4 regions of the Corynebacterium sanguinis genome follow, and region 1 is predicted to be linked to each of the others. Evidence: predicted binding sites of a transcription regulator. Region 1 holds the regulator's gene; each other region holds the start of a gene.

The links. The regulator LexA, encoded in region 1, represses DNA repair genes until DNA is damaged. The targets are predictions, from matches to a motif close to CGAACANNTGTTCG.
Region 2: the regulator LexA is predicted to act here: its motif matches at 2,368-2,381, upstream of E3227_RS02995 (HNH endonuclease signature motif containing protein).
Region 3: the regulator LexA is predicted to act here: its motif matches at 1,778-1,791, upstream of E3227_RS05730 (HNH endonuclease signature motif containing protein).
Region 4: the regulator LexA is predicted to act here: its motif matches at 1,779-1,792, upstream of E3227_RS00075 (HNH endonuclease signature motif containing protein).

The regions. Positions count from the first base shown of each region.
Region 1 is NZ_CP038157.1:1,754,718-1,758,856, reverse strand. Features, by position in the region: gene hrpA (ATP-dependent RNA helicase HrpA) at 1-100, shown strand, start outside; gene nrdR (transcriptional regulator NrdR) at 250-708, opposite strand; gene E3227_RS11475 (hypothetical protein) at 764-925, opposite strand; gene lexA (transcriptional repressor LexA) at 1,356-2,045, shown strand; gene E3227_RS08480 (DeoR/GlpR family DNA-binding transcription regulator) at 2,180-2,965, shown strand; gene E3227_RS08475 (1-phosphofructokinase family hexose kinase) at 3,052-4,032, shown strand; gene E3227_RS08470 (PTS fructose transporter subunit IIABC) at 4,036-4,139, shown strand, end outside.
Region 2 is NZ_CP038157.1:602,826-606,964, forward strand. Features, by position in the region: gene E3227_RS02980 (carboxymuconolactone decarboxylase family protein) at 1-517, shown strand, start outside; gene E3227_RS02985 (SDR family oxidoreductase) at 514-1,389, opposite strand; gene rfbA (glucose-1-phosphate thymidylyltransferase RfbA) at 1,454-2,317, shown strand; gene E3227_RS02995 (HNH endonuclease signature motif containing protein) at 2,427-3,773, shown strand; gene E3227_RS03000 (glycosyltransferase) at 3,785-4,139, shown strand, end outside.
Region 3 is NZ_CP038157.1:1,175,776-1,179,914, forward strand. Features, by position in the region: gene purD (phosphoribosylamine--glycine ligase) at 1-246, shown strand, start outside; gene E3227_RS05730 (HNH endonuclease signature motif containing protein) at 255-1,712, opposite strand; gene purB (adenylosuccinate lyase) at 1,858-3,273, shown strand; gene E3227_RS05740 (hypothetical protein) at 3,283-3,984, opposite strand; gene E3227_RS05745 (phosphoribosylaminoimidazolesuccinocarboxamide synthase) at 4,086-4,139, shown strand, end outside.
Region 4 is NZ_CP038157.1:10,083-14,221, reverse strand. Features, by position in the region: gene E3227_RS11630 (recombinase family protein) at 1-366, shown strand, start outside; gene E3227_RS00085 (hypothetical protein) at 356-640, opposite strand; gene E3227_RS00080 (PadR family transcriptional regulator) at 877-1,419, shown strand; gene E3227_RS00075 (HNH endonuclease signature motif containing protein) at 1,826-3,205, shown strand; gene E3227_RS00070 (lipase family protein) at 3,192-4,139, opposite strand, start outside.

The DNA of each region.
Region 1 (4,139 bases):
CATCCAGGAGCTGCGGGTGAGCTTGTTTGCCCAGCGCCTGGGCACCCCGAAGCCGGTTAGCCAGCGTCGCATCGAAAAGCTTATCGACGCCGTCCGCTAGCGCCCGGGGTGGGTAATCCGAGCAGCCGGAGACATACACAAGCATATTTTCCTGAGAGGCGATGCAATCTGCGGAAACGCGATGATGCGGTGTTCTATCAGTCGATCTGCGGACACGGCGAACACCCGACATCCCCCGGTGCGAGACCTCTAGAAGTCCTCGCGGTCACGGCGGCGCATCAGGCGGATTTCGGATTCGAAGTCGTCGGCGGATTCGAAGGACTTGTACACGGAAGCGAAGCGCAGGTATGCGACCTCGTCGAGGGCGCGCAGTGGCTCGAGCACCGCGAGGCCGACGTCGTTGGCGTCGACCTGGGAGCTGCCGTGGCTGCGCACGGTCTCCTCTACTTGTTGGGCGAGTCGCTTGAGAGCGTCGTCGGACACGTCACGGCCCTGGCACGCGCGCCGCACGCCGCTGATCAACTTGTCGCGGTCAAAGGGCTCGCTGACGCCGTTGCGCTTGACCACCATGAGGATGGCCTTTTCCACGGTGGTGAAGCGCCCTGCGCAGTCCGAGCACTCTCGGCGGCGGCGAATTGCAGATCCGCCGTCGATCACGCGGGAGTCAAGCACCCTGGACTGTTCGTGGTGGCAAAACGGGCAGTGCATGCGCTCGATTCTACCGCGCGCGTCCTCCCCCGCCGCGGCCACTGCAGCGCGGGATCTAGCGCACGGATGCTGCGGTGACCCCCGAGGTCGCGTCTGCAACCTGATCCGAAGAATCGCCGGCGAAGGCACCGCCCGCCGCAGACCCGAGAATCAGGGCAAGACCGAGGGCCGCACCCATGAGCAGGCTAGCCCGATTTTCGTGGCGAGTTTCGAACATGTCGGAATTTTGCGCACCTGCGCGAACAGCGCCGGCGTTCACGCGGTCAGAGTTTCGATGCACCGGGCTAAGCGTTCGAACATGGCGCGCGCCCCTCGAGATACTTTCCGCCTCGGGGAGATCCCACACCGCGGCGGGAAGCGTCGGCGCGGTAGCGGAATTGGACGAAGTATGTGCAGCGTGAGGGCGGTCGATTTGAATGGTCATGGTGTTCTCCTTTGTTGTCTGACTTCAGTGTAATTTCAAGCCGGACATCATCGAACATTTAACCCGCTCGTATGTTCGAGTACGTCTATATGTTCGATTTATAGCACGGGGGTCCGACTTTGTCCACACCATGGCCTAAAATGTCGAACAAATTTGCCACTTCTGGTACTTTTGCAAGCAGGCCACGTTTTTCGCCGACCCACACGAACTCTCAGGAGCAGCCATGCCACGCAAGAAGGACGACCCGAACAACCTCGACATGAGCGTTCTGTCTGATCGCCAACGTCGCATTCTCGAAGTAATCCAGGACGCCGTTGTTCTACGCGGTTACCCGCCAAGCATCCGCGAGATCGGCGATGCCGCCGGCCTGCAATCCACCTCTTCTGTCGCCTACCAGCTCAAAGAGCTGGAGAAGAAGGGCTTTTTGCGCCGCGACCCGAACAAGCCGCGCGCCGTGGACCTGCGCCACCTCCCCGACTCGCAGAAGAATTCGCGCAAGGCCAAGCCGAAGGCCGCCCCGACCCCCGAGGACGCGTCCGCGCCCCGCTACATCCCAGTCGTTGGACAGATCGCCGCTGGCTCCCCGATTCTCGCCGAGGAGAACGTGGACAACTACTTCCCGCTTCCCCAGGAGCTGCTCGGCGACGGCGAGCTCTACATGCTCCGCGTCGTCGGCGAGTCCATGCGTGACGCCGGCATTCTCGACGGCGACTGGGTCGTGGTGCGCTCCCAGCCCGTGGCGGAGGAAGGCGAGTTCGTCGCAGCGCTTCTCGACGGCGAAGCGACCGTGAAGGAGTTCCACAAGGACGCCACCGGCGTCTGGCTCCTCCCCCACAATGACGCGTTCTCCCCGATCAAGGGCGACGAGGCGGAAATCATGGGGCGTGTCGTGTCCGTTTTCCGCACCCTCTAACGCGCGTCTGCGCCCGACTGCTACCCCCACTTGAGGGCTTTCGGGCGCAATCCCACTTAAGCGGGCAGCCTTCTTTTGCAACAATGGCGTGCGTCACTTGTTCACCGCACATCCAACCTGAGGATTGTCCGCCCATGTACGCAGAGGAACGCAGACGACAGATCGCGTCGTTGACCGCCATTGAGGGCCGCGTCAACGTCACCGAGCTGGCAGACAAGTTTGACGTTACTGCGGAAACAATCCGGCGCGACCTAGCCGTCCTCAACCGTGAGGGCCTGATCCACCGCGTTCACGGGGGCGCGGTCGCCAGCCAGACGTTTTCCACCACCGAGTTCTCACTCGACGCGCGCTCGCGGTCGGCATCGACCGCGAAATCCGCCATCGCCCGCAATGCACTGCAGTACTTGCCGGAGCAATCCGAGGGCGGGATCTTCCTCGACTCGGGGACGTCGATTAGCGCCTTTTCCACCCTGCTGGCCTCGGACCCGCGCGCGGCGTCCTGGCCGATTGTGACCAACTCGCTGCCCATCGCGCTCGAGTTGTCCACCGCGGGCCTGCCGCACGTGCAGTTGCTCGGCGGCTCGGTTCGCGCGATTACGCAGGCTGTCGTCGGCGCGATGGCGCTGCGCTCGCTCGCCCTGATGCGCGCCGACGTCGCCTTCATCGGCACCAACGCGCTCAGCGTCGACCACGGACTGTCCACGGCCGATGCCCAGGAGGCCGCGATTAAGACGGCGATGGTCACCAACGCCCGCACCGTTGTTGTGCTGTGCGATTCGACCAAGCTCGGCAACGACTACCTGGTCAGCTTCGCCTCGCTGGACGAGATCGACGTCCTCATCACCGATTCCGGCGCACCGGAGTCGATCGTCAGCGAGCTGTCACAGCACGGCATTGAGGTAGTCCTCGCCGAGGCGTAGCGTCCGTCACAGCCGCCGCGCCCGCATTGACCGTTCGGGTACGCCCGGACATACTTGGAAGTTAAAACTGGGAGGAGCCCGCAGAAGTGATCATCACATTCACGCCCAACCCAAGTATCGATGCCACTCTCGAGCTCGACTCCCTCGAACGCGGCGGCGTCAACCGCACCATCACCGCGCATAGAGAAGCCGGCGGCAAGGGAATCAACGTCTCCCACGCCTGCACCAACGCGGGCCGCGACACCCTCGCCATCGCCCCCTGCGGGCCGAGCGACCCGTTCACCCTCATTTGCCGCAACGCTGGCATCCCGCTGAAGGGCATCCCGATTTCCGGCGCGATCCGCACGAACACCACGCTCACCGAGCGCGACGGCTCCACCACCAAGGTCAACGAAACGGGCCCGCTTTTGCGTGACGACGACGTCACCCGCATCACTGACGTCCTCATCTCCACCGTCGCCGAAACCCGCGCCGACGCCGTCGTCATGGCCGGCTCCCTGCCCCCGGGCGCGCCGCCGTCGTGGTACGCCACGCTCGCCCAGGCCGTGCGCATGGCCTGCCCGGGCGCCGTTGTCGCCATCGACACCTCCGACGCGCCGCTGGCGGAGCTCGGGAAGAATCTGGCAGACGCCAAACCGGATGTGATCAAACCCAACGCGTTCGAGCTCGCCCAGCTCACCGGCGCCGACGGTGACGCCTTGGAGCGCCAGGCCGCGTCGGGCGACTACCGCAGCATCGTCGTCCACGCTCGCAAGCTGATCAGCGACGGCGTGAAAGAGGTGCTGGTCACCCTCGGCTCGGCCGGGGCGTGCCTGGTCACGGCCACGGGCGCGTGGGCGGCCACCGCTCCCCCGATGACGACCCGCTCGACGGTTGGCGCGGGCGATAGTGCGCTGGCCGGCTACATCATGGCCCGCGTCGAGGGCGCCGACCCCTGCGAGTGCCTGCGCCGGGGCGTGGCCTACGGCTCGGCCGCGGCCGCGAAACCGGGCACCGGCATCCCCTCTCCCGACGAGGTGGACACGGTCAATACCCACGTGGTTGCACTTGAGACGGAGCCGAGGTAGCCGGTGGATAGTCCGGACCTCATCAGGCTCGAGCTCGTCGCCCTCGACGTCGACGCCGGCGGGCACCCCCGCGAGGTCATCGCGCACCTCGCGGGCCTGGTCGAATC
Region 2 (4,139 bases), 1.2 Mb from region 1:
GGGTCCCGGCCGCGGCACAGACATCGCCCTGCTCGCGCGGTTGGCCAACCGCATCGGCGCGCAAGTACAAGGGACGAAGACACTGAACCTATTCGGCGCGGTCGGCCGGGCGAGGCGCAACTTTTTACCGTGGCTGCTCTATTCCGGCTCCTTGATGCCCTTCGGTATCCTGCCGCGCAGGCAATCCGAGCTGGTCATCTTGCGCGTCGCTACGCTGCGCGATTCCCGCTACGAACTCGAGCACCACACCACGATGGGCAAGCGCTTCGGCCTCAGCGACGCCGACATCGAAGCTGTCAAGCGGCCCGAGCACGGCTTCACCGGTCGCACGGGGGTGATCCTGGATGCTACCAATGACCTCATCGAGCACCGCCAGATCACCGACGAGGTGTGGGAGCGCCTGCGCGACCACCTCAGCGACAAAGAGATCACAGCCCTGCTGTTGCTCGTGACCAACTACGACGGCCTGGCAACCGTCATGGACGTCCTCCAGGTACCCCTGGACGAGAAGCGCTAGAGCATCGCGTCCTTCGCCACCCACCGAAACGCGCGGTTGATCCCCCGCATGGCTCCTGCGTATAGCCAGGGTGCGTTGACCTGCGCCCAGCGCGCCAGTGCCACATCTGCGCCGGTGGTTATCAGCGGCTTATTCTTCTCCACGCCGCGAAGGATGATCTCGGCGCACTTCTCCGGCGAGATGGCATGGCCCTGGAAAAGCTCGCGCGCCTTGCGTACCCGGGGGTTGTCCATGTCCACCCCGTCGACGTCAATGGTGCGCACCAGCCCGGTGTCCACCGCGCCCGGCGCGACGGCGTGCACTCTAATGCCGTAGGGGGCGAGGTCGAAGCGCAGCACCTCGCACATCGCCAGCACGCCTCCCTTGGATGCCGAGTACGCCGCGTGCCAGGGCAGCGCGAGGATGCCCGCGGAGCTGGAGACGCAGACCAATCGGCGGGGGCCGATTTCCTGTTGCTCCTGCCTGGGCAGCGGGCCGGCCTTCATCATCGCCGGGGTGAAGGCGCGTGCCACGTGGATGGTGCCCATGAGGTTGACGTCGATAAGAGTGCGCCACTTCTCAAGCGGCATCGTGTCCACCCTGCCCCAGATGGAGATGCCTCCGACGTGGTGGACGGTGTGGGCAGGTCCGTGCTGCTGAGCAAGTCCACTCGCCCAGGAATCGACGGCATCTGCGTCGGCGACGTCGACCACGGAGGCGTCGATAAGCTTGGCTCCCCGCGCCTCGCAATCGCGCGCGGTGGCCTCGAGCCCGGCGGAATTGATATCGCTGATGGCAAGCCGCCAGCCGAGATCGGCCAGCTGGAGGGCGAGGGCGCGTCCGATGCCGGAGGCGGCACCGGTGACGACGGCGTAGTGGCGGGTACCGAACATGGGCGCTCCTTTGCTGTGTAGTTTCACCCACCATAGGAAAACTCGGTGTCTAATGTGGAGATTCATGAAAGGCATCATCCTCGCGGGCGGCTCGGGCACGCGTCTCTACCCCATTACCAAGGGCATCTCGAAGCAGCTCATGCCGATCTACGACAAGCCGATGATCTACTACCCTTTAAGCACCCTGATCAGCGCCGGCATCCGCGAGGTCCTCGTGATTACCACCCAAGAGGACGCAGATGCTTTTCGACGCCTGCTTGGCGACGGCTCCGACTGGGGCATCATGATTGACTACGCCGTGCAACCGAAGCCCGAGGGGCTGGCCCAGGCGTTCATCATCGGCGAGGAATTCATCGGCGACGATTCCGTCGCCCTCGTCCTCGGCGACAATATTTTCGACGGCGCCGGGCTTTCAAGCATCCTCGGCGGGATCCGCGAGATTTCGGGCGGCGCAATCTTCGCCTACGAGGTCTCCGACCCGCAGCGCTACGGCGTCGTCAGCTTCGACGAGCGCGGGATGGCGACCTCGATCGAGGAGAAGCCTGCTGCCCCGAAGTCGCCTTTTGCCGTAGTGGGGCTTTATTTCTATGACAACAGTGTGGTTGACATCGCGAAATCGATCACCCCGAGCGCTCGTGGTGAGCTCGAGATCACCTCGATCAACGAGGAGTACCTGCACCGCGGGGCGCTTAAGGTCCACCGCTTGGAGCGCGGCGACGTGTGGCTCGATACCGGGACGATCGATTCGATGACCGAGGCCAGCGCTTACGTGGAGGTGATCCAGAAGCGCACGGGCACGGTCATCGGCTCGCCCGAAGTCGCGGCGTACCGCGAGGGGCTGATCTCGGCGGACGCGCTTGCCGAGCTGGGGCGCGCGATGTTGAAGTCCGGCTACGGCCGCTACCTCATCGACGCCGCTCGCGATTAGGTACTATTTTCTAATTTTGTCACATAACCTCCATTCATGCCCTTGAGTATCGAATATATGTTCACTACACTGGCATTTATAAACGGGGGGAATTTCAGCGACGAACGATATGCGACGCGACGGCGCCCGGCTCATCATCGAGGGCGAGTTCATGGTGTTCAGCAGCTACAGTCTGGACACCGTCCACAGCATAGACAGCGACTACGACATTGAAATCGCGGAACTGATGGCAATCACAGGGCGAGGGAAACATTTCGTCGAGGCCGGGGTCGCCGGTTACAGTCGCCTGCGCGACCTGCCTCGCCTGCGCGCGCTGCAGAACGAGCGCCAGCTTCTCGACGTCCCCCGGCTCGCCGCGATCGACCGCACCTTGAGCGTGCTCGCCCCCGACACAACCGCGCGCACGCTCGCGCTTTTCGACGACCTCCTGGTCGACATGTTCACCTCCACCCGCCTCGGCGCCGCCCTGCCCAGCGTGTGGAGCGTCACCCGCAGACTGCGCCGCCTCGTCGCCGAGGTGGATCCCTCGGTCGATTTCAACCCTGTCAAGCGCCGGCAGCGCGAGAAGCCCCTGGCACCCACCGCACGCTTCTTCCCCGGTGCCGACGGCACGACAGCGCTCAACCTCACCGCCGACGCCGCGACCATGGCCAGCGTCGACGCGTTCGTCGGCGCCACGGCCCGAGAACACAAGCTCGGCCTCGCCGACGCCATGATCAAACTGCTCACCGGCCACCTCGCGCCCGAAACGCACGCGACCACGCGCGTCTACGCCGTCGGTGAGGAAACCTTTTCCCCGCGGCTCGGCTGGCTCGGGGACTCCTACCTCAACCTGTTCGGCGAAGGCAACGTCAAGATCACCCAGCTTGACGACGCCTCCAGCGCCCACACCGATAGTTACACACCGACCAAGAAGATGGCGGCCTTTGTCAGGGCGCGCGACGGCGCATGCGTCTTCCCCGGCTGCCACGTCCCCGCTGAGCGCTGCCAGCTCGACCACCGCATCCCCTACGGCCAGGGAGGCGAAACAACCCCAGACAATCTCCACTGCTTGTGCCAACGGCATCATAATTTCAAGACAGATAAGCGGGGGTTTTACATCCCAGACCCCGCCACGGGTGAAACAATCTGGCTTTTCGCAGACGGCACCTGGATTACCAGCGAGGCCAAGGGAATCCTGCGGGACAACCTCACCCCGACCAACCCCAGGTGGGCAACAACCCGCGAACGCGTGCGCGCCCGTCGCGCCCACATCGCCCGGTTCAACGCGGCGTGCCACGCCGCCTGCGACGAATACGACTCCGGGGCCGACGATGGCGCAACGGTGGCGAAAATCAAGCACTTTGAGGAGGAATTTGACCTCACCTTCGACTACCCACCGCAACCAGAAGACCTCTCGTGGATCCCGCCCGAACCGGACGACACTGAACCTCCCTATCCCGACCCGCTCGCGTAGGATACGGCCACGTGGCCACGATTTCTGCGCTTTTGTCCGCCTACAGAAACACCCCCGCCGGGGAACTCCGCCAGGCCTTGGACTCCCTCGCCCGGCAGACCCGTCCCGCCGATGAGGTCGTCGTCGTCTTTGACGGGCCAGTCTCCGACGATGTGGAGCGCTTGGCAGAGGGGACTGAGAATGTGCGCGTCGTCACGCTTGCTCACAACGTGGGACTGGGCCCCGCGCTGCAGGCGGGACTGGAGACAATCACCTCCGACTACGTCGCGCGGCTCGATACCGACGACATTGCGCACCCGGAGCGGATAGAAAAACAAGTGGCATTTATGGAGGCTCACCCAGATATCGCGGCGCTCGGCACTGCGG
Region 3 (4,139 bases), 580 kb from region 1:
GCGGGCGACGCGCTGAGCGGGGATAACCTCGATGATCCGACAAAGGTGCTGCACGCGGGCACCGCCTCGCGCGACGGGGTGTACGTCTCCAACGGCGGGCGGGTTCTCAACGCTTTGGGCGTGGGTGGCACCCTTGCGGGGGCTGTCGAGACGGCGTACGCGCAGCTCGAGGGCGTTGAGCTGCAGGGCGCGTTCTACCGAAAGGACATTGCGCGCGCGGCGATTGAGGGAGCAATCTCCCTCTAGCGTTACTTCTAGGCAGGCGTGCGCCTACGCCGCTGCGGCGGGTGGAACATTGGCGGGTCGGGGGCTTGGCGGGATTCAATCTTGTGGTCCCGTTGCCGTAGTTTCGCACCTGGCGATTGGTGGTACGAAACGGTGTCGTTGAAGGATACCGTACCGTCGGGTGCGACGACCGCGATCCGTCCTGTATCCGAGCACTTTGCCACGTGGGATTTGCCGCCTCGACCGTCTCGGTAGTCGTTGTTCCACGAGTGGTGCCGCCGACATAATCCGGTTAAGTTTGCCAAATCGGTTTTCCCGCCTTGGATGTAGGCCAGTATGTGGTGCATCTCGGTTTCCGACATGGGCACGTCGCAGCCGGTCCAGGCGCACACTCCCTGAATCGCGAGCATCGCGATGCGCTGCTCGACGCTGGCCAGACGAGTGGAGCCCAACGCGATGGGCTCCCCGGTGACCCTGTCGATGTGGAGGATGAAGTCCTTCGTGTCACCCATGCCGAGACGCACTAGGTCGAAGCAGTCGACCTCGACACCAGTGTTGGTCATAAACGTTGTGTGCCAGTCGGCGTCGGCGAGGTCGTCGAGCGTGATGGCGAGCACGACGGAGGCCGCGCCGCGGTTTTTCACCTGCCGGTCGTTCTCGAATTGGGTGAGGATTCGCCAGAGCTGGTCGAAGCGGCGCTGGGTCGGTGTGCGGTAATCCTCCTTGGAGTCCGCGCTGATGTTGGACCCCGGGGCCGAGTCCGAGTCGAGGAGCGCCTTGAGCAGCGCCCAGTCGCCGGCCGTCATTGTCGCTGTGACGTCGAAGGTCCCGTCGGATTTCTTGCGCGATGCCCTGACGCCGCGCGAGGAAAAGCCCGCGTTGGGGTCCGCAGCTGGTTTGTGGGCCAGGTTGGCGCGATCCACGAGCCTGCACACGAACTTGCGGAGGTCACTGACGCTGCGCCCAGCGGCTTCCGCAAGGGCCTGGGCGAGGATGGAGGGACGCTCCTTCGAGGCCTCCTTCGACAGGGCGCGCAGTTCGTTGTCAATGGCTGCCTGCTTGTCGGGCCCGATGCCGCGCGCGTCATCACGCGCCTTCTTCTGCTGATTGCCGGGATCGGCGGTTTCGCCCCGACGCGGGGGAGCGCCAAAGTCGAAGGCCGGCTCCGACTCCGCATCATCTGCAGGGGGCGCGAACAGATCCCGCCCGCGCTGGAGCCTGCGGGAAGCTTCGGCGCGCGAGAGGTCGAGGGCCTTTTCAAGGTAGTCGTTGGCGTATGTCGCCCCCACGCTGCGCCCAGCCCCGTCACGCTCGCACAGGTAGGCGAATGAAGCGTCGACGAGGCCTTTCTGATTCAATGATTTCTCGAGGCGCTCCATATCGGCGCGGGTTGAGTCGAAGGTGAGCGTGGAGGGGTCGTCGAAAAGCGAGCTGAGCTCGTTCATGGCGTCGGCGATGGCGTCGACAAGCGATGTGAGTGTTCTCATGATGACCCCTCCTTTCGTAACTGCCCTTAGTCTAAAAACGCCTCGGACACCTACCCCCAATCGGGGGAACACGCATTCGAAACACCTGCTCAGGCCGTCCTTGACCACGCGTCGTGGAATAATCGAAGCCGTGTCTGAAAAGCCGATGAACCCCAACGTCCTGTCCAACCGCTACGCATCGCCCGACATGGCGTCGCTGTGGAGCGCCGAGCACAAGATCGTGCTGGAGCGCCAGCTCTGGATCGCCGTGATGAGGGCCCAGCAGGGCCTCGGCGTCGACATCCCGGACGAGGCAATTTCCGCCTATGAAAGGGTCATCGACGACGTTGACCTGGACAGCATCGCCGCGCGCGAAAGGGTCACCCGCCACGATGTGAAGGCCAGGATCGAAGAGTTCAACGAGCTCGCCGGACACGAGCACATCCACAAGGGGATGACCAGCCGCGACCTGACGGAAAACGTGGAGCAGCTGCAGATCTACCGCTCGCTCGAGCTCGTGCGCAACAAGGCTGTCGCGCTGCTCAAGGCAATCGGCAACCGCGCTGAGCAGTACAAATCGCTGGTCATGGCGGGTCGCTCCCACAACGTCGCGGCGCAGGCGACCACCCTGGGCAAGCGTTTCGCCTCGGCCGCGGACGAGATCCTCATCGCCACCGAGCGCATCGAACAAGTCTTGGCCAGCTACCCGCTGCGCGGCATCAAGGGCCCGATGGGGACGGCCCAGGACATGCTCGACCTGATGGGCGGCGACGAAGCCAAGCTCCGCGAACTGGAGACCGAAATCGCCTCCCACCTGGGGTTTGAGCGCATTTTCGACTCCGTCGGACAGGTGTACCCCCGCTCGCTTGACTTCGATGTTGTCTCCGCGCTGGTCCAGCTCGGTGCGGGCCCGTCGAGCCTGGCCACGACGATCAGGCTGATGGCCGGCAACGAGACGGTCACCGAGGGCTTCAAGGAGGGCCAGGTCGGCTCTTCGGCGATGCCGCACAAGATGAACGCGCGCTCCTGCGAGCGCGTCGGCGGCTTCCAGGTAATACTGCGCGGCTACCTCACCATGGTCGCGGACCTCGCCGGCCAGCAGTGGAACGAGGGCGACGTGTTCTGCTCGGTCGTGCGCCGCGTCGCGCTGCCGGACGCGTTCTTTGCCATCGACGGCCAGCTCGAAACCTTCCTCACCGTCCTCGACGAGTTCGGGGCGTTCCCCGCGATGATCAACCGCGAACTGGACCGCTACCTGCCGTTTCTGGCCACGACCCGCATCCTCATGGCGGCGGTGCGCGCCGGCGTTGGCCGCGAAACCGCGCACGAGGTGATCAAGGAGCACGCGGTGGCGATGGCGCTGGACATGCGCGAAACCGGCGCTGAGCAGAACCTCATCGAGCGCCTCGCGCGTGACGAGCGCCTCCCGCTCGATCGCGCCGGGCTTGACGCCGCGCTCGCGGACCGCCACGCCTTCATCGGCGCCGCAGAGTCCCAGGTCGACGGCGTCCTCGCCCGCATTCAGCTGCTTATCGACGCCCACCCCAGCGCCGCCTCCTACACCCCGGGCGAGATCCTGTAGAACGCGGCGCTACTTCCAAGTAATCGACTGCCAGGGCTGAGCGCTGTTCTTCGGGCTCTGCACGGTGTTGAGCTCGACGGCCGTGCCCACGATCCCGGGGTCCGTGGCGCCGGTCCACGTAACAATGGCGCGCTTGTATTCGCGCCCTTCCTCCATGTCCCCCGTGAACGCGGGGACCTCGTCGTCAGGGTTGACGCCACAGTAGGCGTTGTCGCCGCGCTCGACGAAGTTGGCGTTGAGCCCGCCCGGGTCAAGGATCTTGAACCACGGCAGAGAGACGGAGTAGTTGCCCTCGCCGACCGCGACGGGCGTGAAGGTGACGATGAAGCAGGTGAAGCTGTCGTAGCGCTCCGGCTGCGGGGGGTCTTCGCCCTCCTCAGGCTCGGGCAACCCGATCTCGCCGGGGTCCTGGCCGATGTTCTCCTCAACTTCGGCGGACGTGAGCTTTTTCGGTTTTTCCACGGTGACGTCAAAGTACACGGGCTGGCCTGTGTCGAAGCCGGTGGTGACAACGTGGGCGGTCTCTCCAAATTCAAGCGCTTCGCCGCCCTCGGTGGGGGTGAAGTCGTCCGGCATGCCCGGCAGCTCGGTGAGCGTTTCCGCACTGTGACCGGCTGCGGCACTGCTATCCGCCTCGCTTGGGGCGCAGGCGCTCAGCGCTGCCGCCTGGGCCACTAACGCTAAGCCGAGTGCTGCGGTGCGTCGTTTCATGGCCTCTAGATTAGGCTATCGCCTGCAGTTTTCCGCGCGCGCCCACCTGCGCGCCCTCGCGCGATTCGCCCTCGCGCGCTGCGGGACTACACTTGCACACCATGCGCCCTGAGTTATCCGATTACGCTCACCTTTCTGGTGGCAAGGTCCGCGAG
Region 4 (4,139 bases), 620 kb from region 1:
AGCGCACGCCCGAACTGGGCAACCCACGCTCACCAGCGGGCCGCCTGCCAATGCCTGGCCGCCGAGCTCGGCTACGAGGTCAGCGGCGAGTTCCACGACAACGGCCGGACACGACCCGCGCTCGACCAGGCCCTCGCCACCATCCGCGACGGGCAGGCATCGGCGCTCATCGTCGCGGACCTCTACCGACTCAGCCGACCGTCTACCGAGTTCGCCCGCATCATCGAGGCGCTGGACGAGGCCGACGTGCCCCTCTACGTCGTCGGGCAAGGCCGCGTGAGCCTTCCCGCGACTCCCGAGCTCGGCATCATGCTGGCGATCGCCGAGTACGAGGCCAAGCACTCCGAGGAGGACTTCACTCTGTAACCGCCACCCGACGTCCCCGAGGGCGGATGGTCGCACCTGCTGCGGCCACCGCCCTCTTCACTGCCCCCTGACTCACCCCGAAATGCAGACCAACCTCCATCAAGGTCATCCCGCCCTCGTAGAGCCTCACAGCCTCGCACGTGTGCTCCTCAGCCAGCCCTCGCACGCGCATCGGGACGGAACGGCGGACGAGGTGCGCGGCCACCGTTCGGTGGTAGACGCCGAACCGCTCACCGAGCTGCGCTAGCGTCATGCCCTGCTCGTACAGCGCCACCAGCTCATCAACCTCGGCGGCGCTCAGAGAGGTTTGAGTCTTCCCAACTGACCGCACCACACGACCCCGCGAGTCGGTCACCGAGGGTTCGGATGGCCGTTCGCTACGCTCGTAGGCACCCCGAGACAGGCGAGAAGCCACGGTTTTCAGGGCCGGGCCAGGGTTCTCAAACTCTCTACGGAGGTGCACATTTTGTTGCGCGCGACGTATATCCCTAAGGGTGATATTGTTCGTCTATGCAGCATCTCATTCTCGGCCTCCTGCTTACCGGCCCGCTCTCGCTCTACGATGTACACAAGCGCTTCGCTAGCGGCCTCGCGCATTTCTATAGCGCAAGTTTCGGGAGCATCGAACGCGCGCTCAAGCGGCTAGTCGACGACGGCCTGGCTGCGGTGGAGCCTGATCCCGGGAACGCGCGTGGGCGCAAGCTGTATTCCATCACTCAATCGGGGCGCGCTTCCTGGTCGGAGTGGATGCACTCGCCGACCCCGTCGGGATCAGACCTCGAGCAGAGCGTGTTGGCGAAAGTCTTTCTACTTGGGCGCATCGCCGACCCTGCGGAGCGCAGCGAGATCCTTAGACTGATCCGCGAGGAGGCCGAAGCGTCCGAGAGTGCCTTGCTAGATATGGCGGAAAGTATTGATGCACAAGCGAAGACGCTTGACGCTGGCGGTGCTGAATTTTTTGCATACCATCGCGCAACCCTGGAGTACGGCCTAGCGTCGCATCGCACCATGATCGAGTGGCTGCGTCGCCTCGAGGAAGCAGAGGTTGCCTGATGTTCGGTGCAGGATCGGTTCGTTCACGACGCCTTGGGTACATAGCCGCGGCCATCGGGGCTGCGGCAGTCGCTACCATTTTTGCAACGATTGGCGATGGCGTCAGGGTGGACAACGCTGTCGGCCTGCGTCGTAGCATCGTTGATGGTGGCCATACGGTGGTGTGGGTCCTGCTAGCTGCAGGTTTTTCGATTGCTGCTGTGCGGGGGAGATGGTCAGCGCCGTCGCAAATTCTGGCGGTGGCTGCGGGTGGAACCTACCTCCTTTTCCTGATCGCCGTCTTTGTTGGGCCCTAACTTTCCGCTTAGCACACGTGTGTCACTATAGTGTGCACACATCCACGCCCGAACCATTGCGCACGAATGCCTGTGCGATTATAATGGCAGGTGTTGAAAGGGGGGCGCACATGGATGCGACGCACACGGGGGTTGACCATTTCTTCCGTACACAACGACCAAACGACACGTTGGCACGCCTGGGCCAAGACAAACGCGACATCGAATACGAGATCTTCTCCACCTGGGCCGAGACGGCACATGTGGTCGACGACTTCGAAGTAGAGATCACCCACATCCAGCACGCGATCGGGGAGAGCAAAGCAGCAGTCGAAAAAGCCATCTTCGCCTACCGACGCCTGATCGACCTGCCCGGGCTGCGCCAGATTCAACACACCACACGACTGTTAGACATCAAACGCCTTGCCAGCATTGATACCGCCATTGCGGAACTTGGCCCCGGCGTCGACACCGAGGTCTACGCCCACATTGACGCGTACCTAGTGGAGGTGTTTACCGCCACGAAACCCAACCAACCGTTGCTGACACCGAAAGCAATCGTGCACCGGCTTAGACGGCTCATCGCCCAGCTCGACAACACCGTGGGCTACGACGCGGCTAAACGCAAACGCCGCACCCGCCCACAAGACGCGTTCGTCATCTACGACTATGAGCTCGGTGCACGCTCCGGCACCACAATTGAGTGCGACAACACCACCCACGCCCTGATCCGGCAATACCGCACACACGTGGCACAAGAGAACAACATCACCGAAGACGAAGCAGCACGCCTGATCCTCACCGGTGAACTCACCGCACAACCCACGGTGACTATTTTCGGGTTCGCACCCCTGGGCCCCGATGGTGACATCGTCGACGGTGCATCAGTGTTTTTCCCCGGTACGGGGTGGACCGATGCTGAGGGCAGTGCTGTGGCCGAACAGTACGCCTCGCGCATCGTGGACCTTGGTGATGTTGCCGGCCACGAGATCGACGGCTATGTTCCCTCGGCCCGGATCAAAGCGTTCGCTATTGCCCGCGACGGCACCTGCGTCTGGCCGGGCTGTACCCGCGATGCACAGCACTGCCAGCTTGATCACCGCGTCCCCTACGCCGACGGGGGAAGCACAACCCCAGCGAATTTGTTCTCGTTGTGTCAGCGTCACCACAACGTGAAAACGGATCGTCGTGCCTACTACATTCCCGACCCCACCACCGGCGACATCGTCTGGCTATTTGCTGACGGCACCTACGCCTTAACCGAGCCCGATGGGTTTATCACCACCCAGCTTGGGGCGGACAACCCCCGGTGGAACCACAGCCTCGACCAGCGACGTGTCCTGCGTGACCGGGTCGCGACGTTTCTGGCGAAAGGGCACACAATCCTCGACGCCTACGACACCACCGGCAACTACGACACCTGCATCGAAGCCCTGACACGCCTCGAGCAGGAATACCGCATGACCTTCCCCCACAAACCCACCACCAACCCAGACGCTAACTCTGGTTAAGAGACCGAAGGAAAGGAACAGAATCCACCGTGGACGCGTTGACCGTCCCACTGTGATCGGTGGGGTAGAAGCGCACGACCACCTGGGCGTTGGAATCGAACTGGCGCAGCCACATTTCCGCACCCAGCATCACACCGATCGGAGAGGGGACGTCGATGTCGTGAAGCCCATGGCCCAAAAACACAGGCTTATCGTAACCGGCAACCGGCGTGGACATGAACTCCCGCGCGGCCTGCTCGAATCCGGGGATATCGCGCAACGGGCGGTTGAACGCGCGGGAGAGGTTCACCCCGCGCGACGTCTCGGCGACCTTGGCGTAGCAGCCCGTGGAGGCCTCCGCGACCAACGCGCGACCCTCGTCGGTGAGCGCTGAGTCGATATCGAGCTCCGGGTAGGCCTCGTTGAGCGCGGCGACAATGTAGAGCGCGTACGTGGTCAACCCGGCTGGCAGCGCAACAGGAGGGAACGTCGGCCCGCCGGCGATGATCAGGTTCTCGATGTAGGCGGGCGCGCCCGTGGCCACCGCCCCGCGGTAATCCAAGCCGAGCTCCTCGCTAAGCCGCGTGGCGCGGTGCGCGACGTGTAGCGCAACGCCCCCGCCCTGAGACTGCCCAACCACCGACCACTGGGGCGACAGCCCGATCTCCGGCAGCTGATGGGCAGCAGCGACCGAGTCGGCGACGTTGGCTGCGGCGACCGCACCATTGAGGTAGCTGTGGAACCCCGGCGATCCAAGCCCGGTGTAGTCCGAGGCGACGATCGCGTATCCCTCGTCCAACCAGCGGTTCAGGTACTCCGCGTCGCGGGGCGAGCGGGGGTTGAGGCTCGGGGCGCACTCGCTGCCCAGCCCCACGGTGCCGTGCGCCCACGCGATCACGGGCCAGCCACCAGCCGGTGGCGTACCGCGGGGCACGAAGATTGCCCCAGTGGACAC